Linked DNA regions of Pseudophaeobacter arcticus DSM 23566. The protein of the gene in region 1 interacts with the protein of each later gene in a pairwise test. Links are inferred from orthologs where the notes say so. Each region holds a gene or a part of one and is shown on either strand. Other genes may lie near its edges.

Region 1 (10,926 bases):
CCACAGCCCCCCAAAAACCGCCCAGCCTTCATACCAAAAACAACACAGCTCAGCGCACACACAAGCCGCCCCCCGAGTCACCTCAAATCCCAAAACATAAACCCAGACACACAGGGCCAAACACTCAGGCCAAAACACTCAGGGTCAGCGCTACAAGGCACGGGCGCGCACCGGTACTCCGTTAAAGGCGGCGTTGCCACTGATGGGGTCAATGCGGCTATCATCGGTCAGGTCGTTGATTGATTCAGTCTGCACCCTGGTCGCCGCTGCGAGATTGCCCTTTCGCTGGCCCCAGCCCTGCGGGATCGACACAACACCAGGCGCAATCTCATCCGTGATCTCAACCGGAAGCCTCGCCACCCCCACTGCGCTTTCGATCTCTACGTCTTTGGCCTCGGCCAGGCCAAACCGCGCAGCATCAACCGGGTTGAGCTGCACCGTACACCGATTGCGCCCCTTGACCAGACGCGGGCTGTTCTGCGTCCAGCTGTTGTGGCTGCGCACCTGGCGGCGGCCAATCATCAGCAACGGGAAATCGTCACTGACGGGCGGTTGGAAGGCCAGCAATCGCGGCAGGTCCGCCAGGAACACTTTGGGTGCCAGGTTTAGCCGTGCATCCGGGGTTTCCAACCGGTCGGCCAGGTTTGACACCAGCGGCCCCAGGTCGATGGATCCATTTGGCGCGGTCAGCATCGCCTCTACCGTGACAGTCTCACCGTGGAACCCCTGCGGCAGCAACATCTCAAGCACTTGGGTTGGAGATGGGCCAATGTCGTTGGATCCGGAGATCTTCGCCGCCAAGCGTGAGATCAACTCCCACTCCTGCGGGTTGCCATTGGGCGGAGCAAAAGCAGGTTTGGCAAAGGCCGCTGTATTGTGCACCGCAAAACTGTGGAAGACCATGTCATAGACCTCTTCTTCCAGCGCCACACTGGCGGGCAGGATCAGGTCCGCATGGCGGGTGGTATCATTGATGTGGAGATCAATCGACATCATAAAGTCGAGTGTTTCAAATGCACGGCCAATGCGCTGACCGTTTGGAGCGGTCAGGACTGGATTGCCGGCCACGGTGATCATGGCTTTGATCTGCCCCTCACCCGGTGTCTCCATCTCCTCAGCCATGACCGAGACTGGGAACTCGCCATTATAGAGCGGCTGCTGGGACACCCGCGAGCGTTTCTCGGGATAGCTGCGCGTCTTGCCCTTGCGGCTGGACATGCCGACATAGTCCAGGGCCGGAGTGGTGAACATGGCGCCGCCGGGGCTGTCAAAATTGCCGGTAATGATATTGAGCGCATTATTGGCCCATTGGCACAGGGAGCCAAAGCTCTGGGTTGAGGCCCCCATGCGCGCGTAGCACACAGCCGATTTTGCCGTCGCAAAATCGCGTGCCAGATCGCGAATGGTCTGTGCCTCGATACCGGTCATCTCGGCAGCCCTGTCGGCGGTAAAGGGCTGCACCGCCTCTTTCAGCACCTCGACCCCATCGGTAACGGCGGCCAGCGCGCCAAGATCTTGCAGCCCCTGGGCAAAGACCTCGTGGATCAGCGCCAGCAGCAAGAAGGCATCGGTTTCGGGCTGGATAAACAGGTGCTCGCCAGCGCGGGTCGCCGTTTCGGTGCGGCGCGGGTCGATCACCACCACGCGGCCACCGCGCGCCTTGATCTCATCCATACGCTTGCCAAAGCCCGGCGCCGTCATCATCGACCCATTGGAGACCACCGGATTGCCGCCCAGGATCAGCATGAGATCCGTGCGTGCCACATCCGGCACCGGCATCAACATCGGATGGCCCAGCATATGGATCGAGGCGACGTGATGCGGGATCTGATCCGCTGTGGCCGAAGAGTAGCGGTTGCTGGTGCCCAGCGCCCTGACCAGTTTTGGCAGGGTCAGAAGATTGCCAAATTTATGGGCATTGGGGTTGCCCAGATAGACGCCAACCCCGTCCTTGCCATGTTGCTCTTGCACTGCGGCCAGACGTTGTGCGGCAAAATCATAGGCCTCGTCCCAGCTGATCGGCACAAATTCCCCGTCGACCTTTTTCAAAGGCGTTGTCACCCGGTCAGGGTCGGTGCGGAAATCCTGCAACGCAATGGCCTTGGGGCAGATATGCCCGCGCGACAGCGGATCCTCGGGGTTTGGCTTGATCGAATGCACCTCAGTCTCGTCATAGGTGACAATCAGCCCGCACATGGCCTCGCAGATATTGCAGGTTCGAAACTGGGTTTTCAGGTCGCTCATGGCTGCCTCCGGCTGGGATCACATGTTTTCACAAGGCTCCGAGCCTAGACGAGGGTTCGCAGATTTTGCAGAGATTTCTCCCTGCGTCACGCCTATTGGACCAAACGTAACATTGGGTTTTGCGCGTAAAAGCACCATCTTTGGCACCCGCCCCACCCTATTCCCCCGCTTTTGCGCCGCTTGGTCAGGACGCAGGACAAGTGACGCAGGGTTGCAAGTCATGATCTCTAGACGACCGGTCTAGTTTCCGGCATTCCCCTCGCATGACAACACAAACCGATTCCACCCGTGACCATATTCTAACCACAGGCAGGGCCCTTGTGGCTCAGCGTGGCTTTACCGGCATGGGGCTCGCTGAGCTGCTCAAAACCGCTGCCGTGCCAAAAGGCTCCTTTTATCACTACTTCGCCTCGAAAGAGGATTTTGGCTGCAAACTGCTGGAACAATATATTGGCCAATATGGCAAAACACTGACTGAGATACTTGAGGATAGCGCCCCAACCGCGCGGGCGCGGCTCTTGGAATATTGGTCACGCTGGGTCAGCAGTCAAAGCAGCCAGGAGGCCAGCAGCCAATGCTTGATCGTCAAACTTGGCGCCGAGGTCTCTGACATTTCGGAGGAAATGCGCCGCCTGCTGGAAGCGGGAACACGCACCATGACGACCCAACTGGCAAGTACCATAGCTGAGGGTCAACAGGATGGCTCCATTGCCACCTCAGTGCAACCCGCCCTGGTTGGCCCGGCGCTCTATCAGATGTGGCTGGGCGCCAGCCTGATGGCCAAACTGTCCCGCAGCCCCAATCCGCTGTTGCAGGCGATGGAGGCCACGCTGGTGCTCCTGCCTGAACCACACCCTGAACAAACCTCCCCTGACACATAGGAAACCCAATGTCTCAAACCGCCGATACAAACCGCCAGATCATTCTGAAGAACCGCCCCTTTGGCAAACCCGATGACACCACCCTGGCCCTGGAAACCACAAAGCCGCCCGTCGCGGGCAAAGGAGAGATGCTGCTGCGGGTCGAATACCTGTCGCTGGATCCCTACATGCGCGGCCGGATGAACGACGCCAAATCCTATGCCGACCCGGTGGCAATTGGTGATCCGATGGTGGGCGGTACCGTGGCGCAGGTTGTGACCTCGGATGTTGATGGGTTTGCCGTTGGTGACTGGGTGCTCAGCTTTAGCGGCTGGCAGGACTATGCCGTTTCAGACGGCGTGGGCGTCACCAATATGGGGACCAATCCGGCGCAGCCATCCTGGGCGCTTGGCATTATGGGCATGCCCGGGTTCACCGCCTATTGTGGGTTGCTTTATATCGGAGAGCCCAAGGCAGGCGAGACCGTCGTCACTGCGGGGGCCACTGGTCCAGTGGGGGCAACCGTCGGCCAGATCGCCAAGATCAAAGGCTGTCGCGCCGTTGGCATCGCTGGTGGTGCAGATAAATGCGCCTATGCGGTCAACGAGCTGGGCTTTGACGCCTGTATCGACCGCAACGCACCAGATTTTGCCCAGCAGCTCAAAGCCGCCTGCCCGGATGGCATTGATGTCTATTTTGAAAACGTTGGTGGCGCGGTGTTTGACGCCGTATTGCCGCTGCTGAACCCCAATGCACGGGTGCCCCTGTGCGGATTGATCTCGCAGTATAATGCCACCAGCCTGCCCGATGGCCCCGATCGCATGGGCGCCTTGATGGGGGCATTGCTGGTGAAAAAGATCAAGATGCAGGGCTTTATCATCTTTGACGACTTCCCGCACCACTACCCCGAGTTTTCCAAGGAAATGATCGGCTGGATCAAAAGCGGCCAGATCAAATACCGCGAGCAAGTGGTTGAGGGTCTGGAGAATGCTCCTGCAGCCTTCAACGATCTGCTTGAGGGTCGGAATTTTGGCAAGATGGTTGTAAAAACCGGCGCGGCCTAAAGAAACCACAGTCCCAAATAGCGCGGGCCCAAACGACGTGGGCCCAAATAAAGCGGGCCAAAACAAACAGTCTCGCCCAGCCCACAGGGCGAGACATCTCAACAGCTCTCACGACAGCATTTCCGCGCCAACCGGCGCGCTCCGGCTCCAGACCGGTTGACGCTACTTCTTTGGCTTGTCGCGGGCCGCTTTTTCTTCTTTGGTCATTTTGTTGTTCCAGACATTGTTGCTCAGACCCAGCTCGCTTGGCATAGGTTTGGTCTTGCCAACGCTGACTTTGCCCCCCTTGTTCAGGAATTCCTGAATAAGGGCGTCATCGGTGGTCTCTTTGGGAACTTGTTTCATGCGGTCAATTCTTTCCTTCATCCCGTAGGCGGGCAACAAGAGCGATACAGATCCGGCAGTGACGCATAGACAATCGGTCACTGCTTTTTTCTAGCTGATTCCCCTGCGGTGCACCAGCTTTCACCGTTCGCGAACCGGTGATCCCGGGCCCGGGGTCCGCGCAGTGACCTTGCCCCCCGGCCAAGCAGTTCCACCAAAGAAAAGCCCCGCCCTTTTTGCAAAGGGCGGGGCAATGATCAGCTCAAGAGTCTGATCTTAGTCGTTGCGGCGCACACGGGCGGCGCTTTTGTCGGCAAAGGCCGCAAGCCGCGCGCGGGCATCGGGCTGGGTGTTGACCACACCCGCCACCACGGCCTCGGCATAGGCGGCATCCATCGCTGACATATTCTGCATATGGCTGACGGCAGAGCAGATGGCAAAATTCGACAGCGGCAGGTTTTCGGCTGTGCGCCGTGCCAGTTCCAGCGCTTTGTCAAAACTGGAACCCTCGACGATATACTGCGCCAGCCCCAGGTCGCAGGCTTCTTGCCCCTGATAAACGCGGCCCGTCAGCATCATGTCGATCATGCGGGATTTACCCACCAGATCGGTCACACGGATGGTGGCACCACCGCCGGTGAACAGCCCGCGCTGGCCCTCGGGCAGGGCAAAATAGGTACTCTGATCCATCACTCGGATATGGGCCGAACTGGCAAGCTCCAAACCGCCGCCAACAACCGCGCCCTGTAGCGCCGCGATGACCGGAACGCCGCCGTATTCCATCTTGTTAAAGGCCTCGTGCCAGCGCAGGCAGACATGCATGAAATCAGCCGGGCTGCGATCTGCGTCATGGTGTTCGATCAGATCAAGCCCAGCGCAGAAATGATCGCCGGATCCCGCCAGCACGACCGCCTTGACCCCGGCGCGCGGCGCGGTGGAGAAGAAATCAACCAGCTCCTCGATGGTGTCGATATCCAGCGCGTTGCGTTTGGTCGGGCGGTTCAGGGTGACCACCCAGACCCCGTCGTCATGGGCCTGAAGGTCGAGGTTCTTGAAGCGGGAAATGTCGATTTCAACGGTCATGGTACAGTCCTTGTCAGCACAGGGGAGAAGCGGGCGCCGCTGCAGGCGGCGCCGCCCTAAAGAGAGTTTGATGTGGCGCGCTTACAGCAGCGCCGCCGCGAGGCTTTCGGCGCCGGAAACGCAGCGGCTGCGCTGCACCTCGGTTTCGCATAGCACGTGATCGGCATAGAACCGGGCCGAGGCCACCTTGGCCGCCATAAAGTCCGGGTCTTCGCCCCGCGCCAGGGCCGCTTCTGCTGCCAGTAGGCCACGTGCCATCTGCCAGCCAGAGACCAAATTCCCGGCCAGCATCAGATAGGGCACGCCAGCGCCAAAGGCGGTGGGCATTTCCGCCTTCTCAAGGCTGAGCAAATGCGCGACCACCTCTTCAAAGTCCTGCCGCGCACCCGCCAGCCGTGGTGCCACGGCCTGGGCCGCAGCTGAGCCTGCCGCCAACTCTGCTTCTGTCTCGGCAATCCGCGCCGCCAGGGCACGGGCGGTTTTGCCGCCATCGCGCAGGGTCTTTCGCCCCACCAGATCATTGGCCTGAATGGCGGTGGTGCCTTCATAGATCGGCAAAATGCGGGCATCACGGTAATGCTGCGCCGCGCCGGTTTCCTCAATAAAGCCCATGCCACCATGCACCTGAACGCCCAGTGACGCCACCTCGACACCATTTTCGGTGCTGAAGCCTTTGACCAGCGGGGTGAGGAACTCTGACAGTGCCTTGGCCTCCGCCTGCGCCTCGGGTGATCCCGCGTTGCGGGCCAGATCCTGACAGCCGGCGGCAAAGGCGGCCATGCCGCGCGCGCCTTCGGTCAGCACCCGCATCCGCATCAACATGCGGCGCACATCCGGGTGATGGATAATGGTCACCGCCTCGCGGGTGGAGCCATCAACCGGCGCGCTTTGCACCCGCTCCCTGGCAAAGGCAAGCGCCTGTTGATAGGCGCGCTCGCCCACGGCGATCCCCTGCAGACCCACTGCATAGCGGGCCGAGTTCATCATCTCGAACATATAGGTGAGGCCGGCGTTTTCTTCACCGATCAAAAACCCGGTGGCGCCTTCGAACTGCAGCACGGCCGTTGGGCTGGCCTTGATGCCCAGTTTATGTTCGACGCTTTGGCAATGGACGGCGTTGCGCGCGCCCAGCGCGCCATTTTCCTCGACCATGAATTTTGGCACCAGAAACAGGCTGATGCCCTTGACCCCAGCCGGGGCATCCGGGGTACGCGCCAGAACCAGATGCACGATGTTTTCCGACATGTCGTGCTCACCATAGGTGATAAAGATCTTGGTACCGCTGACCTTGTAGGTCCCGTCCGCCTGTGGTTCGGCGCGGCTGCGCACCAGCGCCAGATCGCTGCCGGCCTGGGGCTCGGTCAGGTTCATGGTGCCGGTCCAATTGCCGCTGACCAGGTTGTCCAGATAGGTCGCCTTGGTGGCGTCAGATCCGGCGGTGAGCAGCGCCTCGATTGCACCGTCTGTCAGCAGCGGACACAGCGCAAAGCTGAGATTGGCCGCGTTCAGCATCTCGGTGGCAGAGGCCGCCACGGCGCGGGGCAGGTCCTGACCACCAAAGGCGCTGGGATGGGGCAGGCTTTGCCAGCCCATTTCAACAAATTTCTGATAGGCCTGCGCAAATCCGTCGGCCAGCTGGACCTTGCCGTCCTGAAAATGGGAGGCATCGGCATCGCCAGAGGCATTTAGCGGCGCGATTTCCTCGCCACAAAAGCGGCCAAACTCTTCCAATACGGCGCCCGCGTCGCTCAGCTCCAGGCCGTCGTATTTGTCCAGCCCGGCAACCTCGGACCAGCGAGAGAGGTGTTCAATGTTGAAAAGCATGTCTTTTACGGGTGCATCAAAACTCACGGGCTGTCGCCTCCACTGGGATATCTGTCTGGTCTGTCACCCAACCGGGCTTGCTTAATATGCCAGATAATGAGGGTAAATTGCAGGAACAATCTCCCTAGCGGACGAAAACATTGCAAAAAGTGACAAAGCCGCGCAAAAGACCCCTATGATTTTTGATCCCGGTCCTGACATTCTGCCCACCGTATCCCGCGCCTTTCTGGAAGATTGGCTGCAGGTCTTGCGTCAGCACTGCCCGCCACACCAACTGGCCGGATTTCTCGGTCAGATCGGTCTGGTCGGATCCGCCCAGCCCGGAGGCCGCGTGACCCATGACCAAATCGTCCGCCTGTATCAGCTCGTCGCAGTTGAAACCGGCGACGAAATGATGGGCCTGTGGAGCCGCCCCATTCGCACCGGCACCCTGAAACATCTCTGTGCCTCGATGCGGGGGGCCTCTTCGCTCTCGGCGGCGCTGTTTCGCTTTACCTCCTTCTGGAACCTCTTGCTGGATGATTTCCAGCTGGTGCTAGAGACAGAGGCCGACCATATCTGCATCCTGCTGGCGCCACGCGGGCAGGACAGGCCCCAACGGTTTGGCCATATGTTCCTGCTGAAACTTGCCCATGGGGTCTCCTCCTGGCTGACGGGACGTGAACTGCCGCTGACCGAGGTTGGCTTTGCTTTTGACCGCCCCGAATTTGCCGAAGACTACCCAGTGTTGTTTCCGGCGCCGATCCTGTTTGGTCAGGCGCGGTCCAGGATCGTCTTTGGCCCCCAGCCCGATGACCTGCCGGTCGCCCGCAGCGAGCTGGAAATGCAGGAGTTCCTGCTGCGCGCCCCCCGAGACTGGATCTTTACCAACTATCGCACCCATGCCCTGCCCCTGCGGTTGCGTGACCTTTTGTTGTTGTCAGACAGGCTGGACTACCACCTCAAAGATGCAGCCAAAGACCTAAACCTTACGCCCCGCACCCTGATCCGGCGGCTGGACGCCGAAGGAACCTCCTTTCAGGCCATCAAAGACGGTCTGCGTCGTGATATTGCGATACGTGACCTGTCGCGTGGTCTCAAAAGCATCGAGGAAATTTCACAGGATATTGGTTTTGCCTCAGCTGCAAATTTCCATCGCGCCTTCCGGCGCTGGACCAATGCCACCCCAGGCACCTATCGCCAACGGGGGGCCAACAGCACCGTGTCTCTGTAAAGCCCCATGGGATCTGCAAATGGTCGATCTGCCTAACGTGACTGTTGTGCGGCTGCACCTGGCGCCACGCGCAGCTCTGGCGACAGCGCGCCAGGATGCGGTGCTCAGGAAAATGCAAAACGACATGTAACACTTCGATCAGTGCCGCGCTCTTTATGTATATCTGCGGCAGTTGCGCGGCAGGTGAATTTGGAGATCGACATGAAAAACTTCGACGTGCAGTCCATCGGCTTACCCCTCTCGCGGGATGCGGCTTTTGACTTTGTTTCCCAACCCTCAAACCTGCCAAAATGGACCAATGCCTTTTCGCGCGCGGATGCGACTTCGGCTGATTTGGTCACACCAACTGGTGCGGTTCCAATCAAACTGGACACCGTGATCTCGCGTGAGGCGGGTACCGTTGACTGGCTAATGACATTTCCGGATGGTGCCACAGGGGCAGCCTATTCGCGGATCACACCAAATGGCGACGGGGACTCCATTTATTCCTTTGTCCTGATGGCCCCGCCCGTTCCCCTAGAGGCACTGGAAGGAGCCCTGGAGGCGCAGAAGGAAATTCTGGGAACCGAGTTGGAGAAACTGAAAGGAATTCTTGCGGCATGATCATTTTTGATCCCGTAACGGTGGAGGCCGCGCGACAGGGAAGTCGCGCGGCCCTAGAAGAGCTGATCAACGCGGCGTCCGGACCAGTGTTCAATCTGGCCATGCGGATGCTTGCCCATCGGCAAGATGCCGAAGACGCCACGCAGGAAATCCTGATCAAGATCATTACCCACTTGGGGGATCTGCGCGAAATGGAGCTGGCGGGAGCATGGGCTTTCCGCATCGCAAGCCGACACCTTGCCAAAACCGCACGGCTGGGCCGGGTGGAGAAAATGCGCTGGGGGTTCAAGGAATACGCAGCCGATCTGGACCATGGGCAGGCGGATCCAGCGCATTTGGATTTGACCGATGCGGAACATCAACTTGCGCTCAAAGAGGTCAAGGTCGGCTGTACATTGGCAATGCTTGTGTGCCTGTCGCGTCCGTTGCGAATAGCCTATATTCTGGGTGACATCTTTGAGATGACAGATACCGAAGCCTGCGACATTCTGGAGATCCCGGCCGGAACCTATCGCCAGCGGTTGCGGCGGGCCCGAAATTCCATAACCGACTTCATGCAATCAACCTGCAGCATACACTCCGCAGCCGCCACATGCAGCTGCGCTCGCCGTATCACACCAGCCCTGCAAACAGGGCGTATTGCCAAGGGGATAACAGGATTAAATGCAGATCAAATCGGGACGCTCGCACCTAAAGACGTCCAAAGGAATGTTGCAAATTTAGAGACCGCACAACGCTCGGTCTCCATCCTGCGCTCTAACCCCAGGTTTGTCCCCTCCATGACGGCACTTGTCGAACAGATACTGCACCAATTTCCTTAGTCTATCCGCGATAGACTGGATAGTCTTCGCCGAGCGGAACTAACTGTTTTGCCCACGCCTGCTGACAAAAGGTTCAGATCGCTTTTGATCGGCAGGCCTGGGTCAAGGCTGGGAGGCCGGGGACATCTAGCGCTGCCCCTGGCCATTCGCAATTCAACCCTATGAGGCTGCCAAATCTGCGGCCTGCTGAACCGCAGCTTTTTGCGCGCCTATGGGGTCAGCCGTCAGCAAAGAGGGCTGAAAGCGAACGGTTTTGATGTCTGACACACCAATAAAATCCAACCACCAGGACAGATACGTAGAATGATGATCTGCCCCGTATTTTGCCGACGCGCCAGGCCCGTACACGCCAGAGGTATAAAACACTCGCGCCGCCTTGTTCTCCAACAAACCACTGTATCCAGCCTCGGGGTCAAAACCAAACAGCAAACCGGGCTGGGTAATGATGTCGATGTATTGCTTCAGCTTGTAAGGAACGCCACCGTTCCACATCGGCACAGACAACACATAGGTGTCAGCCGCAGTGAAACGCTCGGTGATCGACACGATTTGATCCCAGGCTGACTGGGTCGATGCATCCATTTCGCCAACACCAAAGAACGTCATCTTCGCCGCTGCTTTGTCGCCATCAAACTCGGGCAGATCGGCCTGCCATAGGTCCAGAACATCTACTGTTAGATCTGGATTGGCGGCTTTCTCAGCGGCGAGGTAAGCCGCCGCCAATTTGGATGATTGTGAATCTGCCCCACGTGGGGAGGCGAGAATATGGAGGATCTTTTTCATCTTAGGAGTTCCTTTATTGGGGTGAGGACTGGGACCAAGCGCGTTTAACGCGACATGAAATCAAGGGCTTGCATCCCCTATGCGGTGATGACGCAAACCCGCGCAGC
Region 2 (15,887 bases), 3.4 Mb from region 1 along the record:
GGGCAGGTTTTTCAGACAAAACAGGGCGTTGAAAACGGCCTGATCAGCGTCGCGCGCTCCAGCTGATCGAGACATGCCGACGGGTATAGAACTCTCCCATCAGGCCAATCACAACCAAGGTCAGCGCCACCCAGGCGGCGTATTCCCAGTTGCTGTAATGAGGGTTGTAGTTGATAAAAACAAAGCCCCGCGCCTGATCAATACAGTGAAACAGCGGGTTCCAGTCAAACATCGCCAACATGAAACTGGGCAGGGTATTGGCCAGGAACATCTTGCCCGAGGCAATCATATTGGCACGCTGATAGATGGTGGTCAAAATGCCCACAACGCCAGGAGCCCAGGGTTTCAGCACCAGAAACACCAAGCCAACAGAGGCCCCGGTGACCCAGGCCAGCAGGATCATGCCATAGGCCTGAATGGGCTGTTCGATCTCCAGCGGGGTAAAGGCCACATGATAGACAAACAGGATCAGAAACAGCGACACCGTCTGGATATAGAGCGAGCCAAGCGCCGCCGAGAGAATCGCCACCATGGTATTCATTGGCGCATGTTGCATCATCGGGCTGGCTGGGCCTTCGGCGCCGGCAACGGCACCAACGGTTTTGGTATGGGTCAGGAACAGAAAGATACCCGACATCACATAGAGCAGGAAATCGCCCCGAATAGCAGACCCGCGCATCCCCAGCACCGAGAACATAAAGTAGAAGACAGCAACAAACATCACCGCCTGCATAATATTCATTCCCAAAGCGATGAGCGCATTATTGTGTTTTGAACGGACACTGCGCACGACAGAATGAAAGACCACCTCAAAGAGTGAGATGGCGCTGAAAATTCCTGTCGTCTTTGGACGGATCTGAAACATTTTGCCTGCGATCTGTATGGGGGCCAAAACAGCTGACCGATAATCCAAGGGACTTCTTGATGATCCACCTGCGAGTCAGCATAAGGGGGCGGAGGCAAATTTTCAATTAACCCTTTCGAGCAAGGAGCGCTTGTGTGACCTACGAAGAGCTTATTCCAGTGATCCGCCGCCTGGCGATCGAGGCCGGCAACAAAATCATGGAAATCTATAATTCCGATGAGTTCGAGGTGAAGGTAAAGTCTGACGACAGCCCGGTAACGGCTGCGGATGAGGCCGCGGATGCTCTGATTTCGGCGGGGCTGCGCAGTGCCTTTCCAGACCTGATGCTGGTCACCGAAGAGCAATCCGAGTCGCATAAGGCGCGCGGCGATACCTTCCTGATCGTGGATCCCCTGGACGGAACCAAGGAATTCATCCACCGGCGCGGCGATTTCACCGTCAATATCGCTCTGGTCGAAAAGGGCGTGCCGACCCGTGGTGTGGTCTATGCCCCGGCCAAGAACCGCATGTTCTTTACCCTGGCGGATGGGTCCGCTGTGGAAGAAACCGGCGCCTTTGATCCGGCGGTGATTGGCGAGACAAGCCCGATCCGGGTTGCCAAAAGTGACAATGCAGCGCTGATGGTTGTGGCCTCCAAATCGCACCGCGATCAAGCGACCGAAGATTACATCAATAAATATGCCGTCAAGGACAGCAAAAGCGCGGGCTCGTCGTTGAAATTCTGCCTGGTGGCAACCGGCGAGGCGGATATCTACCCCCGTGTTGGCCGCACCATGGAGTGGGACACCGCTGCAGGGCATGCGGTGCTGTCTGGTGCAGGTGGCAAAGTGGTCCGCTTTGACGATCATTCGCCGCTTCTGTATGGCAAGGAAGACTACGCCAACCCCTTCTTTATTGCCTATGCGCCTGATGTTGAGTTGAAAGAAGCCTGATGTCCGTTCTGATCGTCATTCCTGCCCGCTATGCCTCCACCCGCTATCCCGGCAAACCGCTTGTTGAGCTGACCGGCGCCAATGGAGATAGGCTCACCTTGATTGAACGCTCCTGGCGTGCGGCCTGCGCCGTTCAGGGCGTTGACCGCGTGGTTGTGGCAACCGATGATGATCGTATCCAGACGGCAGCCCATGGGTTTGGCGCCGAAGTGGTGATGACCTCGCAGAGCTGTGCCAATGGCACCGAACGCTGCGCCGAGGCCCACGCGGCGCTGGGCGGTGGCTATGAGGTGGTGGTGAACCTGCAGGGGGACGCACCTTTGACGCCGCATTGGTTCATCGAAGATCTGGTGGCGGGGCTGCGCGCCGCCCCAGGCATGGGGCTGGCGACACCGGTGCTGCAATGCGATGGCGAGACGCTCAACAGCCTGCTGAGCGATCGTGCAGCGGGGCGCGTTGGCGGCACCACGGCGGTTTTTGGCCGCGATCACAGCGGGCTCTATTTCTCCAAAGAGGTCATCCCCTTCTGTGCGGAGCACTTTGAGGGCGCGGCGCCGACACCTGTCTATCATCATGTCGGGGTTTATGCCTATCGGCCTGATGCACTGGCCGACTATCCCAGCTGGCCAGTTGGCCCCCTGGAGCAGCTCGAAGGGCTGGAGCAACTGCGGTTTCTAGAGAATGACCGCAAGATACTTTGCGTTGAGGTGGAGGCACGTGGCCGGGAATTCTGGGAGCTGAACAACCCTGAAGATGTGGCGCGTATTGAGGCAATGATGATGAAAATGGGCGAAAATTAAGCAAAATTCCCCTAGTTGATGCTGTCGCTATTCTACAGATCTTAAGTGCAGAGTTGAGCCAGGTCATGAAACTTGCCCAATTTGTAGTTACAGTACTCTGAGGAGGAGCATCGCGATGTGGTGCCTTTGGGGCGGCTGAGCCCATACCGACCCCTAAGGGGGGACTGGCTAACGAACTAAAAAAACCAGGTGACTGCCTTCATGCAAGACGCGTTAGCCTTGGACGTAGATGAGTGAGAAATTCGATGCGCAAAAAAGTAACAAAAGCGATTTTCCCGGTTGCGGGTCTGGGGACCCGGTTCCTGCCCGCGACCAAATCGGTGCCCAAGGAAATCATGACCCTGGTGGACCGCCCCCTGGTGCAATACGCCATCGACGAGGCCCGGGCGGCGGGCATCAAGGAATTCATCTTTGTCACCTCGCGCGGCAAGGGGGCGCTGGAGGATTATTTTGATCACGCCCCGGTGCTGGAACAGGAGCTGCGCAAAAAGGGCAAGGATGACCTGCTGGGGATCCTCAAGGACACCTATATGGACAGCGGCGCCATCGCCTATATCCGCCAGCACAAGGCCCTGGGGCTGGGCCATGCGGTCTGGTGCGCCCGCCGCCTGATTGCCAATGAACCCTTTGCCGTGATCCTGCCCGACGATGTCATTGCGGCGGAAAAACCCTGCCTGCAGCAGATGGTCGAAGCCTATGAGCAGATCGGCGGCAATATGGTCGCCACCATGGAGGTGGCGCCCGCGCAGACCGCCTCTTATGGGGTGCTGGATCCCAGCGACGGCGCGCAGATGTCCGGCGCGGTGGTTGCCGCCCGCGGCATGGTGGAAAAGCCCAACCCCGCCGAGGCGCCGTCAAACCTGGCGGTGATCGGCCGCTACATCCTGGCGCCTTCGGTGCTGCGCAATCTCAACAAGATGAAATCGGGCGCCGGCGGGGAGATCCAGCTCACCGATGCCATCGCCGAGGATATCGCCGCCCAGGTGCCCACCCATGGCTTTCGCTTCAAGGGCGAGCGCTTTGACTGCGGTTCCAAGGCGGGGTTCTTGCAGGCAACGGTCTCCTTTGCCCTGTCGCGCCCCGAGCTGCGCGACGATCTGATGCAGCACCTCAACAAGGTCACCCAGCTGGATCAAGCCGCCGAGTAAATTGATCATGGCCCTGCCGCACTGATAGGGCCGCTGATATTTTGTGACCTTTGAAAGGCAATACTGACGTGAAGACTGTTCTTGTGACCGGCGGTGCCGGATATATCGGATCACATGCCTGCAAGGCGCTCAAGGCTGCGGGCTATACCCCTGTGACCTTTGATAATCTGGTGACGGGCTGGAAAGACGCGGTGAAATTTGGTCCGTTTGAACAGGGTGATTTGCAGGATCGTGCCCGGCTGGATGAGGTCTTTGCCAAGTATCAGCCTGCGGCGGTGATGCATTTTGCGGCCCTAAGCCAGGTTGGCGAAGCGATGAGCGAGCCGGGGCGCTATTGGGCCAACAATACCGGCGGATCGCTAAATCTGATCGAGGCCGCAGTGGCGGCGAAGTGCCTGGATTTTGTGTTTTCCTCCACCTGCGCCACCTATGGTGAGCATGACAACGTGGTGCTGGACGAGACCACGCCACAGCTGCCGCTGAACGCCTATGGCGCCTCCAAGCGCGCGGTTGAGGATATTCTCAAGGATTTTGGCGCGGCCTATGGGCTGCGCTCGGTTATTTTTCGCTATTTCAACGTCGCGGGGGCTGACCCGGAGGCCGAAGTGGGCGAGTTCCACCGCCCCGAGACACATCTGGTGCCGCTGGTGCTGGATGCCATTGATGGCAAACGCGATGCCTTGACCATTTTTGGCACCGATTACGACACGCCCGATGGCACCTGCATTCGCGATTATGTGCATGTCTGTGATCTGGTGGATGCCCATGTTTTGGGCCTGAAATGGCTGGAAGAAGACAGGGGCAGTCAGGTGTTCAACCTGGGCACGGGATCCGGTTTTTCGGTTCGCGAGGTCATGGACCGGGGCGCGGCTGTCACCGGGCGGCCAGTGCCCTGCACCACGGGCCCACGCCGGGCCGGAGATTGCACCAAGCTGGTTTCGGGCTCAACCCGCGCCATCACCGATCTTGGCTGGGAGCCGCGCCGATCTGATCTCGATACCATGATCGCTGATGCCTGGAAATGGCACCAGACGGGCCACTACGAGGCCTGATGTGAAAGCTGCTGCCGCAACCGCTCTTTTGCCGCCGAACTGGCGACAGCGGTATCGGTTGCGCCTGAAGCGGCGGCAGCTGTTGTGGCGGTCGCTGCGGTCGCGCCACCAGCTGCGCAGCCTGGCGGATCGCAGTGATCAGATCAACAGGGGCGATTTGCTGGGCTTTGTGGTGCTGCGCAACGAAAGCGCGCGGCTGCCCTATTTTCTGGATTATTATCGTGCGCTTGGGGTGAAGCACTTTCTGGTGGTCGATAATGGCAGCAATGATGGCAGTGCAGAGTTTTTGACGGATCAGCCGGATGTGTCGCTGTGGCAAACGCAGGCAAGCTACAGGGAGGCACGCTTTGGTCTGAATTGGAGCACCTGGCTGCAGATGCGCTATGGCCATGGTCACTGGTGCCTGACGGTCGATGCCGATGAGCTGCTGGTCTATGATGGCATAGAGGAACATGATCTGAGCGATCTCACCGCGCGGCTGGGGCAGCAGGGCCTGCCGGGGTTTGGCGCCATGATGCTGGACCTCTACCCCAGGGGCGCGCTTGGCGATCAGCCCTATGTGCCGGGGCAAGATCCTCTTGAGGTGCTGAACTGGTTTGATGCTGGTCCTTACCGGGCCACGCGGCAGTCTCCCATGGGCAATCTCTGGCTGCAGGGTGGCGCGCGCGAACGGGTGTTCTTTGCCGCCCGGCCAGAACGCTCCCCCACCTTGAACAAGATCCCGCTGGTGAAGTGGAACCGGCGCTACGCCTATGTGAATTCAACCCATTCGCTGCTGCCCCCTGCTTTGAACGGGCTCTACGAGGGGCCGGGTGGCAAACAGCCTGCCGGGGTGCTGCTGCACACGAAGTTCCTGCCCGAGATTGTTTCCAAATCAGCAACCGAAAAACAGCGCCAGCAGCATTTTCATCGCCCGCAGGAATTCGACCATTATTATGATGAACTCAGCAGTGCACCCGACCTTTGGCAGGAGGATGCGCAGAAATATAGGGGGCCGGGGCGGCTTTGTGAGTTGGGCCTGATGCCAGAACTGCGCTGGTGAGGATGAAGCCGGGGGCAGTGGCAGGGGGATTTAACGGTTTTCTTCCGCAAACTTGGCCTATAACTGTTTCTAAATCCGTTGTTAGTAGTGTTTTTCCATGACATATTAAGCCCTAAGGCTGGGATCAATTCACCGCCGGAATTGACATCCTAATTTGGCTGCGGCGTCTGCCATGGGGCATTCTGCAAAATGGGCATGGAGTTGTTGTGGGGCTTTGGGATTCTTACCGTATGCGCGTTCGGCGCAAGCGCTGGCTGGTCCGGGCCGTGCGCAAGTCGAGTGAGCTGACCTGTCTGCAGGACAATACCCGTGCCATTCAGCGTGACGATGTTTTGCTGGTCTCAACCATGCGCAATGAACAGATCCGGCTGCCTTATTTTCTCGAATATTACCGCAACCTTGGGGTCAATCACTTCCTCTTTGTCGACAACGGATCGGAGGATGGCACCGCGCAGTATCTGAGCGGAATGGGCGATGTCTCATTGTGGCAGACCCATGCCAGCTATCGGCGCTCCCATTTTGGGGTCGACTGGATGAATTACCTCAAGCGCAAATATGCCCATGGGCATTGGGTACTGGTGGTCGATCCGGATGAGTTTTTTATCTATCCCTTCTGCGATACCCGGCCCATTCAGGCCCTGACAGATTGGTTGGATACTTCGGCAATCCGCAGCTTTTCTGCAATGCTGATTGATACCTATCCCAAGGGCCGTATAGGCGATGTGCCCTATCAGCCCGGACAAAACCCGCTGGAGATCGTCAATTGGTTCGACAGCGGCAATTACACGATCAGCAAGAACCTGATGTATGGCAATCTTTGGATTCAGGGCGGGCCACGGGCGCGGGTGTTCTTTGCGGATGAGCCAAAAAAGGCGCCGGCCCTGAACAAGACGCCGCTGGTGAAATGGGACCGCCGCTACGCCTATGTCAGCTCGACCCATTCTTTGCTGCCGCGCGGGTTGAACCAGGTCTATGAGACGGACGGCGGTGAAAAGGCCAGCGGCGCGCTGCTGCATACCAAATTTCTCGATACACTGGGGGCCAAGGCAGCAGAGGAGCTGGCGCGCAGCGAACACTACGCCAATTCACGCGAGTATAGGGCCTATGCCGAAGGTCTGGAGCAGCAGCCTGAGCTTTGGTGCAAATGGAGCGAGAAATATATCAACTGGCGCCAGCTGGAGATCCTGGGGTTGATGTCCAAAGGCAACTGGGCATGAGCACAGTCGGGATTGCCATGCTGGTGCATACCGCGCTGGACCGCGCCGCAGAGGTGGCGCGTCACTGGACCGCCAGCGGCTGCCCGGTGGTGTTGCATGTGGACAAAAACGTCGATGGGGTGGTCTTTCGCAAGTTCCGCCAAAGCCTGGCGCAGGATCCATTGATCAAGTTCTGCAAAAGACATCGCTGTGAATGGGGCACCTGGGGCATTGTTGCCGCATCACAATCGGCGTCGGCGCTGATGCTGCAAGAGTTTCCAGAGGTGCGCCATGTCTACCTGTCCTCGGGATCTTGCCTGCCGCTGCGTCCGGTAGATGAGCTGGTGGACTATCTGGCCGCCCGACCGCGCACCGATTTTATCGAAAGCGCCACCACAGCGGATGTGCCCTGGATCGTTGGCGGATTGGATTTTGAACGCTTTACCCTGCGCTTTCCGTTCTCCTGGAAAAAACACCGCTATCTGTTTGACCGCTATGTCGATCTGCAGCGTCGCCTTGGCATGCGCCGCCGCATTCCGGCAGGGCTGGTGCCGCATATGGGCAGCCAATGGTGGTGCCTGACGCGCCAAACCCTGTCAGCCATCCTGGAAGACCCCGAGCGTCCAACCTATGACGCCTATTTTCAAAAAGTCTGGATCCCGGACGAGAGCTATTATCAAACGCTGGCGCGGCAATACTCTACCAAAATCGAAAGCCGCTCGCTGACGCTGTCAAAGTTCGATTTTCAGGGCAAACCGCATATCTTTTATGATGACCATTTGCAGCTGTTGCGGCGTTCGGATTGTTTTGTTGCGCGCAAAATCTGGCCAAAGGCGGAGCGGCTGTATCAGGCCTTTTTAACGGATAGCGCCGGGGCGATGAAAAAAACCGAACCCAACCCTGGCAAGATCGACCGGATTTTTGCCAAGGCCGTGGAGCGACGTACCCGTGGTCGTCCGGGTCTTTATATGCAAAGCCGCTTTCCGGGGCGCTGGTCGGTCAATAGCGTCACCTCGAATCCCTATTCGGTGTTTCAGGGCTTTTCAGAGCTGTTTGAAGATTTTGAGAGCTGGTTGTCTCGGATCACCGGGGCCAGGGTGCATGGCCATCTCTTTGCACCAGAACGGGCTGAACTGGCCGGAGGAGGCGCGATGATCAATGGTGCCTTGACCGATAACGCCAAGACCCGCGACTACAACGTGCAGAGCTTTTTGACCAATCTGATCTGGAACACCCGTGGCGAGCGTCAGTGTTTTCAGTTTGGCCCCGGGGACAACCAGAAGATTTGCAAGGTACTGGCGCGCGATCCAAATGCGCAGATCTCGGTCATCAGCGGGGCCTGGGCGGTGCCGTTGTTTCGCTCAAACCAGAATTTTACCGAGCTGCGCCGCGAGGCGGCTCGGCTGCAACAGGTCGAGGCCAAATACCTGAACCTGCTGCGTGCTCAGGAAACCAAGGCACGGGTGCGGATTTGGACGATGGCCGAATTCATCGAAGCCCCGATGGAGCCTTTGCAGACCATTCTTGATGAGCTGGGCCCGCAGATGCCCAGGCATTTGAGCGAGGCCCCAACGATGGTGAACCTTGATGGCTTTGGCCAGTTCCTGCAAAACCTAAAGAACCAGGGGATGCACCCCTATCTGATGGGGGATTTCTCGGTAGAGCAGGGGCCGGTAAACATGCCAAAACCTCCCAGAAAACCCTATCTGGTGCGTAAATAGAATATGACAGCTTCTTTTGACTATTTCATTGTCTTTGCCGAAATGCGGACGGGGTCCAACTTTCTGGAAACCAATCTCAATGCCTTTGACGGGGTAACCTGTCATGGCGAGGCGTTTAACCCACATTTCATTGGCTATCCCAACAAGGACAATATTCTGGGGATCACCCAGGACATGCGAGAAGACAATCCAGGCTGCCTGATCTCGCAGATCAAGTCCGAAGCGGGGGTTCTCGGGGGGTTTCGCTACTTCCACGACCATGACCCACGGGTTCTGGATCTGGCGCTGGAGGATCCGCGCTGCGCCAAGGTGATCCTGACCCGAAATCCGCTGGACAGCTATGTTTCCTGGAAAATTGCCAAGGCCACAGGTCAGTGGAAACTGACCAATGTGAAACGTCGCAAAGAGGCTCTGGCGCAGTTTGACGGTGCTGAATTCGCCCGGCATGTAGAGGCGCTGCAGGATTTTCAGATCACCCTGCTGAACCGGCTGCAGAAATCCGGACAAACTGGCTTTTATCTGGCCTATGAGGATCTTCAGAATCTTGAGGTGATGAACGGCCTGGCGCGGTGGTTGGGAGTAGACTCACAGCTTGAGGCGCTGGATGACAGTTTGAAACGGCAAAACCCGGCGCCGGTTGTGTCAAAGGTCGAAAACCCAGCTGCGATGGCAGAGGCCCTGGCGGCAATGGACCGTTTCAACCTGAGCCGCACCCCCAATTTTGAACCCCGTAGGGGTCCGGCGGTACCGGGCTATGTTGCCGGGGTGGTGACACCGCTGCTGTATCTGCCCATCAGGGGCGGACCTGAGACGGAAGTGACAGCCTGGATGGCGGGGCTCGATAATGTGACGCCCGAGGGGCTGATCCAAAAAATGAACCAGAAGCAGCTGCGTCAGTGGAAGCGGGGAAACCCGGGGTTTCGCAGCTTTACCGTATTGCGGCATCCGGCAGCACGGGCGCATTCTGTGTTCTGTCGCAGGATTTTGCAAAAGGGCGGAAGCAGCTATGGTGGCATTCGCGAGACACTGCGACGCCAGTTTAAGCTGCCGCTGCCCAAGGATGGCCCGGATGGCAGCTATAGCAAGGCAGATCACTATGCGGGTTTCTCTCAGTTTCTGACCTTTTTGCAGGCCAATCTGGCTGGGCAAACTTCGGTGCGGGTGGATGCGGAATGGGCAAGCCAATCGCAGGCGCTGTCTGGGCTGGCAGAACTGGGCGCGCCAGACCTGGTGTTGCGCGAGGAAGAGTTGGCCGAGGCCCTGCCTGCTTTGGCGCAGAAGCTGGGCCGCGCCACGCCGCACCAGCCCAAGCCAGCTCCTGAGGATCACCCTTATCGTTTGGAGGATATCTGGGATGCAGCGCTGGAGAAGCAGGTGTCCTCTCTGTACCAACGTGACTACGTGATGTTTGGCTTTGCGCCATGGCAGGCCCAGGAGTCCCCGCGCTAGTCAGAGAGAAGTGCCACCCTGGCCCACCCTGGCCCAGCCATGTGGCGTTGAGGGGCTGACCCTTGGGGCTGAGGCGCTACCGGGTGCCAAAATCAAACTCCAAAATCAAACAGTGGTCGCCAGGGCAAAGGGGGAACTCCCGCGCCCGTTTGATGTTTTGCTGTGCAAAACATCAAAACAGCCTTGGGCGTGGCGCCGCCTGTCGGCGGCGCTGCAGCGTGGGACAACAGGGGTCAGGTGACATGACTGTTGTTCGCCTGACGGGACAGTGGCCAAAGGGGCGCGTGAAAACTCCAATGGAGATTTCACGCCGGGCCCAACCGGAAGGGATCTTTGAAAAAGATCTCCTGACGGGCGGGAGCACTTGGGGGAGGACCAAGCGCTGAAGCGCAGTTTTCAATAGGCTTACGGAAAAATCGCCCGAGGGGCGTGATCTCAGGCGGCCTGTACCGATTGCGCCTCGGTCAGGATCGTGAACAGCGTTGCCGGGTCGTGATTGGCGCGCAGCTTGGTGCAGAAACTTTGCTCCCGCAGTGTGCGTGACACCAAGGCTAGGGCCTTCAGGTGTTCTACCCCGGCGTCTTCGGGTGCAAAGAGAGAAAAGGCAATGTCCACCGGTTGGCGATCAACCGAATCAAAATCCAGGGGTTTTTCCAGAATCAAAAAGACACCGCACACCATATCGAGGCCGCTGAGCCGTGCATGGGGCAGGGCAACGCCGTGACCAACCCCGGTGGGGCCAAGGCTCTCCCGGTCCAGGAGAGCCTCCACAGTTGCTTGGGCGGACAGGCCATAGGCGGCCTGTGCCACCTCGGCGACTTCCTGAAACAGGCGCTTTTTGCTGGATACGGCTCCGATAACCCGGACAGCGCCCGGCTTAAGGATGCTTGAAATCTGCATAAGTCACCTGCTCCGTTCAGATGCCGTGGTTTGGCTTTCTACAGCCTATACCGTGGGATCGATCCAACCAATGTTGCCATCTTCCCGGCGGTATACCACGTTCACCCCGTTTTTGCTTTCATTACGGAATACCAGCACCGGGGCGCCTGCAAGCTCCATCTGCATCACCGCTTCACCAACAGAGAGGGATTGAATCCTGGTCTCCATCTCGGCAACGATGATTGGCTGCAGCGTGTCAGGCTCGGTCGCGGTATCCGCGTCATCAGAGGCGAGGATATAAGAGTTACCGCCGAGAATTTCAACCGGTTCGCTGCGATCGCGATGGTGATCTTTCAATCGGCGCTTGTAACGGCGTAGCTGTTTTTCCATCTTTTCGTTGCAGGCTTCAAAAGCAGCATAAATTTCAGTGGCATGCGCCTTGGCTTGCGCGGTCAACCCGGTCGAAAGATGGACCGTGGCTTCGCAAATATATTCATGCGCAGACTTGGAAAAGACGACAGTTGCATCAGTTGGGCGTTCTGCATATTTCGAGACGACAGTCCCCAGCTCGGTCTGAACATGGGTCTGCAGGGCTTCGCCAATGTCGATCTGTTTACCGGTGATTTTGTAACGCATGTGATCTCCTTCACAAATTTCCACCCAAAACACCCTCCGGGCCGGGCCCGCCGGGTTGTCGTCAGTTTTGGGTTAGGGGATTAGGCTGGGTGCAGGGTTGCAGCCCTTCGGGACTTGTTGCCAAGACCACGCGTCGGACTACCTCATGCTGTACTTTTGCCATGACTCAATTCGATGGCAAACCGGGCGGAGAGTCAATGGAGTTGCGGCATTTTGATGGTCGGAAATGTCCTTGGGTGGCAAAAAACGGCTGCTGGAAAAGCTATGCATTTGAGGCAAGTTTTGGGCGCAGGCAAATAGACCTCAGGTTAGCTGAGGATTACGAAATCCGGAAATTGTCACCCAGATAGACGCGGCGCACATTTGCGTTTTCGACAACTTCGGCAGGGCTGCCTGACATCAGAACCTGACCGTCATGCAAGATATAGGCGCGGTCCACGATTTCGAGAGTCTCACGGACGTTGTGATCGGTGATCAACACGCCAATTCCACGCTTTTTCAGATCGGCTACCAGGTGGCGGATATCGCCCACCGAAATAGGATCTACGCCGGCAAAGGGTTCATCCAGCAACAGATATTTTGGATCAGCCGCCAGGCAACGGGCGATTTCAACCCGGCGACGTTCGCCGCCCGATAGGGCCAGAGCCGGGGCACGGCGCAGGTGCTCGATGGAGAAATCCGACAGCAGCTCTTCCAGCCGTTCGCGACGGCGGTGGCTGTGTTTCACCGCGATATCCAGAACCGCCATGATGTTGTCTTCGACAGAGAGGCCGCGGAAAATCGACATCTCCTGCGGCAGATAGCCAATGCCCAGCCGGGCGCGCCGGTACATCGGCAGGGTGGTGACATTTTGCCCATCAATGGTGACGGTGCCTGCCTCGGGAAAGATCAGCCCGGCAATGGCGTAAAAGCTGGTGGTCTTGCCCGACCCGTTCGGCCCCAGCAGCGCCACCACCTCGCCGCGATCCAGGGTGATCGAGACGTCGCGGATCACGACTTTTTTGCGGTAGCTTTTGCGTAGCTTCTCGATACGCAGCCCCGAAGAGCCTTCGGTCAGTTTGAGATTGGGTGTTGCGGACATCAGTTATTTTCGCTCGAACTGGAACTTGGATTCAAAATGGTTTTGACACGCCCGGCCATGCTGGCTGTCCCGGTGGTGAGATTGACCACCATCCGCTGTGACGCCAGCGTGCCCGCGCTTTGATTTAGCAGGACATTTCCGGTCAGGACGATGGTGCCTTCGTCGATGGTATATTCCGCCCGCTGGGCTTCGGCTGCATCCGGGCCGCTCACCAAGATGACGTTTCCAGTGGCCTCGAGCCGTTCGATCGCGCGCTTGCCATCCGCGTCGGTTTTGTAAATCACCAGTACCCGGTCCGCCGCCAGCCGCATCACCCCCTGCACGATCAAGACACCGCCGGTAAATTCAGCCGAACCATCAGCCTGGTTGACCGCCAGCGCATCAGAGGTGACCTCAACCGGCAATGAGGGGTCGGCCTTGACCGAGCCAAAGGCCACATTCTGTGCGGTTGCGGGCAGGGTTAACCACAGCGTGGAGATCAGGAAAATGCAAAGGGCACGCAAATGAGTCACAATTTATCTTTCCAATTTTAGAGGAGAGTACACCAGCTTGACACTCTTGGTGAAGAGCAGATGCACGGGACCACCGACAGTTTCTGAACTGATCTCCATATGTCCGGCGGTTAAATCGCCCAAATCTCCTGTGGCGCGAATGGCGCCGGGGCTTTCGGCATGCACCGCGCTCAGCTGGGATTTCAACACCTCTGTTTGAACCACCATACCATCGGCTGTGGTGATTTCGACATTGCCAACAAAACGCGCGAGATCCTGATCCGGGTGCACCGTGCCGCGATCCGAGGTCAGGGTGATCTGGCCGCCGGTGACCATGCGGATCTCAGCCCTGAGATTGCTGGCAATCACCCGCTGATCTGCGTTGGCGCGGGCCATTGCAGCGGTGACCCAGATTTCATCCCCCTGGGCGGTTGAACCGGAAAAAAACGGCGCGGTCACCTGTTGGCCGCGCAGGCGCTCTTCTATTTCTCGGTCGGCAAAGGGAATAACCGCCTCGGTGTCAGACCCAGGCGAGATGAGAAACAGGGTCGACAACAAGGCCAGCGCTGCCAGCGGCAGAAACACCTTGAGATAGCTCACCATGCGGGAATACTGATCCATATCCGGGCTGCCTGCTCCTACCCGAGACCAGCGCGCAGGCAGTCGTGGATGTGCAACAGCCCCTCGGCGCGGTGACCCTTGGTTGGGTCCACCACAAACAGGCAGGTGATTTTGCGCTGGTTCATGATGGCCACGGCCTCTGCCGCGAGAGCATCGGGGCCTATGGTTGTTGGGTCTTTGGTCATGACAGCGGCGGCCAGCTTTTGCAGCAGGCCGTCCATATGGCGCCGCAGGTCACCGTCGGTGATAATACCCAGCAGATTGCCCTCTGTATCGGTCACACCAGAGACGCCAAATCCCTTTTGGCTGATCTCGATGAGAGCTTCGGACATCGGAGTGTCCGCCGCAACAACGGGCAGGGATTCGCCGCCGTGCATCAGGTCGCTGACCTTGCTGAGCTGGGCACCCAGCTTGCCACCGGGGTGGAAGTCGCGAAAATTCTCGGGACGGAAATCGCGGTGCTTCATGATGGCGATGGCCAGGGCGTCACCCATGGCCAGGGTCAATGTGGTCGAGTTCGAAGGCACAATCCCATAGCCACAGGCCTCACCCATGGCGGGGATCTGCAGCTGCACATCGGCCTGGGTCATCAGGGTGCTGTCGGGTTTGCTGGAGAGGCCAATCAGCGGGATATCAAACCGGCGGGTAAAGGCCAGCAGATTGGCCAGTTCCGGTGCTTCGCCGGAATTGGAAATCGCCACCACCACATCGCCCTTGGACAACATGCCCAGGTCGCCGTGGCTGGCCTCGGCGGGGTGGACAAAATAGGCCGGGGTGCCGGTGCTGGCCAGGGTGGCTGCGATCTTGCGACCGATATGGCCGGATTTGCCAATGCCGCTGATGATGATACGCCCGGTTGCCGCCAGAATCAGATTGGCGGCTTCGACAAAGCGCTCATCAAAGCTCTCGGCCAATGCATCCAAGGCGCGGGCCTCGTCTGTGGCCACCTGACGAGCGGTGGCGAGGAGTTTTTCAGAAGCGGTCATGAGTGCGCAAAGATATCCGTTTCGGGCCAACCGGCCAGGTCAAGTTTGGCACGCATTGGCAAAAAGTCAAAACAAGCCTGAGCCATTTCCATACGGCCTTCGCGTTCCAGCCGCTTATTCAGGGCTTCGCGCAGGCGATGCAGGTACAAGACATCCGAGGCCGCATAGTCCAGCTGCGCATCCGTCAGCACCTTGGCGCCCCAGTCGCTCATCTGTTGCTGTTTGGAGATATCCACGCCGATCAGCTCATGGGTCAGGTTCTTCAGCCCGTGGCGGTCGGTATAGGTGCGCACCAGGCGGCTGGCGATCTTGGTGCAATAGACCGGCGCGGTAAGGGCGCCAAAGGCATGGTACATGGCGGCAATGTCAAAGCGGCCAAAGTGGAACAGCTTTAGCGTCTTTGGATCTTCCAGCATGGCGCAAAGGTTAGGCGCTTCGGTCTGTCCCTTGGCAACCTGCACAATATGCGCATTGCCATCGCCGTCGGACAGCTGAATGACGCAGAGCCGGTCACGATGGGGGTTCAATCCCATGGTTTCGCAGTCAATCGCCACCACCGGGCCGAGTTTGAGGTCATCGGGCAGATCGTTTTGATACAGATGGTTGGCCAATGCAGAAATCCTTTGCCGGTAGCGGACCCAAGGCGGGTCTCATCCTGGTCACAGTCTGGGTTGTCGTCTGGGTCGCTCTTTGACGCCATGCGCCGATGAATTCGAAATAAGGGCAATGCGGCGCGAACTCAACTGCCAGGCTGTCATCACCCTGTGTTGCAGGGGCATTTTTACTGTGCAATCGGCTCCTGCCAGTTCGGGGCCAGTTCGGGGCCAGCGTGAATACCTGTGTGAAGGCCAGTGTGAAGGTCGGATATATCGGGCGTTTTGAAATGTTCAGCGCCCCCGTACCCTGCGTTTGTTTCTAAATCTAGTGGTGCGCCCTGAAGAGGGGGGTAATCCGGCATTTGGCAATCCATTCATTGCCCTTGGATAGC

What was found.
Region 2: the proteins of ARCT_RS0105970 (region 1) and ARCT_RS0122900 interact in binary tests that used the Escherichia coli proteins (3 or more experiments, as listed by UniProt). The link is inferred for Pseudophaeobacter arcticus DSM 23566 from one-to-one orthologs.

The regions. Positions count from the first base shown.
Region 1 is NZ_KI421507.1:390,613-401,538, reverse strand. The notes cover bases 1,326-4,316. They hold ARCT_RS0105970 (TetR/AcrR family transcriptional regulator), read left to right. Parts: upstream 1,326-2,507; coding sequence 2,508-3,125; downstream 3,126-4,316. Other genes in these bases: ARCT_RS0105965 (NADP-dependent oxidoreductase), read left to right, coding at 3,134-4,168; ARCT_RS0105975 (molybdopterin-dependent oxidoreductase), read right to left, coding at 1,326-2,244. Also shown: more of ARCT_RS0105975, read right to left, coding at 151-1,325; ARCT_RS0105960 (hypothetical protein), read right to left, coding at 4,331-4,513; dmdD (methylthioacryloyl-CoA hydratase), read right to left, coding at 4,769-5,575; ARCT_RS0105950 (acyl-CoA dehydrogenase), read right to left, coding at 5,657-7,399; ARCT_RS0105945 (AraC family transcriptional regulator), read left to right, coding at 7,575-8,612; ARCT_RS0105935 (hypothetical protein), read left to right, coding at 8,814-9,215; ARCT_RS0105930 (RNA polymerase sigma factor), read left to right, coding at 9,212-10,036; ARCT_RS0105925 (FMN-dependent NADH-azoreductase), read right to left, coding at 10,196-10,819. UniProt on the Escherichia coli protein: Involved in response to both electrophiles and reactive chlorine species (RCS). Represses the transcription of the nemRA-gloA operon by binding to the NemR box.
Region 2 is NZ_KI421507.1:3,804,114-3,820,000, forward strand. What follows is about bases 714-3,696. They hold ARCT_RS0122900 (3-deoxy-manno-octulosonate cytidylyltransferase), read left to right. Parts: upstream 714-1,796; coding sequence 1,797-2,597; downstream 2,598-3,696. Other genes in these bases: ARCT_RS0122890 (ABC transporter permease), read right to left, coding at 714-865; cysQ (3'(2'),5'-bisphosphate nucleotidase CysQ), read left to right, coding at 1,000-1,797; ARCT_RS0122905 (UTP--glucose-1-phosphate uridylyltransferase), read left to right, coding at 2,843-3,696. In the rest of the region: more of ARCT_RS0122890, read right to left, coding at 44-713; more of ARCT_RS0122905, read left to right, coding at 3,697-3,745; UDP-glucose 4-epimerase GalE, read left to right, coding at 3,814-4,797; ARCT_RS0122915 (glycosyltransferase family 2 protein), read left to right, coding at 4,799-5,839; ARCT_RS0122920 (glycosyltransferase family 2 protein), read left to right, coding at 6,070-7,056; ARCT_RS0122925 (DUF5927 domain-containing protein), read left to right, coding at 7,053-8,756; ARCT_RS0122930 (sulfotransferase family 2 domain-containing protein), read left to right, coding at 8,760-10,205; ARCT_RS0122935 (PTS sugar transporter subunit IIA), read right to left, coding at 10,641-11,105; hpf (ribosome hibernation-promoting factor, HPF/YfiA family), read right to left, coding at 11,151-11,720; lptB (LPS export ABC transporter ATP-binding protein), read right to left, coding at 12,040-12,801; ARCT_RS0122950 (LptA/OstA family protein), read right to left, coding at 12,801-13,313; ARCT_RS0122955 (LptA/OstA family protein), read right to left, coding at 13,317-13,913; ARCT_RS0122960 (KpsF/GutQ family sugar-phosphate isomerase), read right to left, coding at 13,931-14,899; ARCT_RS0122965 (ribonuclease D), read right to left, coding at 14,896-15,510. UniProt on the Escherichia coli protein: Activates KDO (a required 8-carbon sugar) for incorporation into bacterial lipopolysaccharide in Gram-negative bacteria.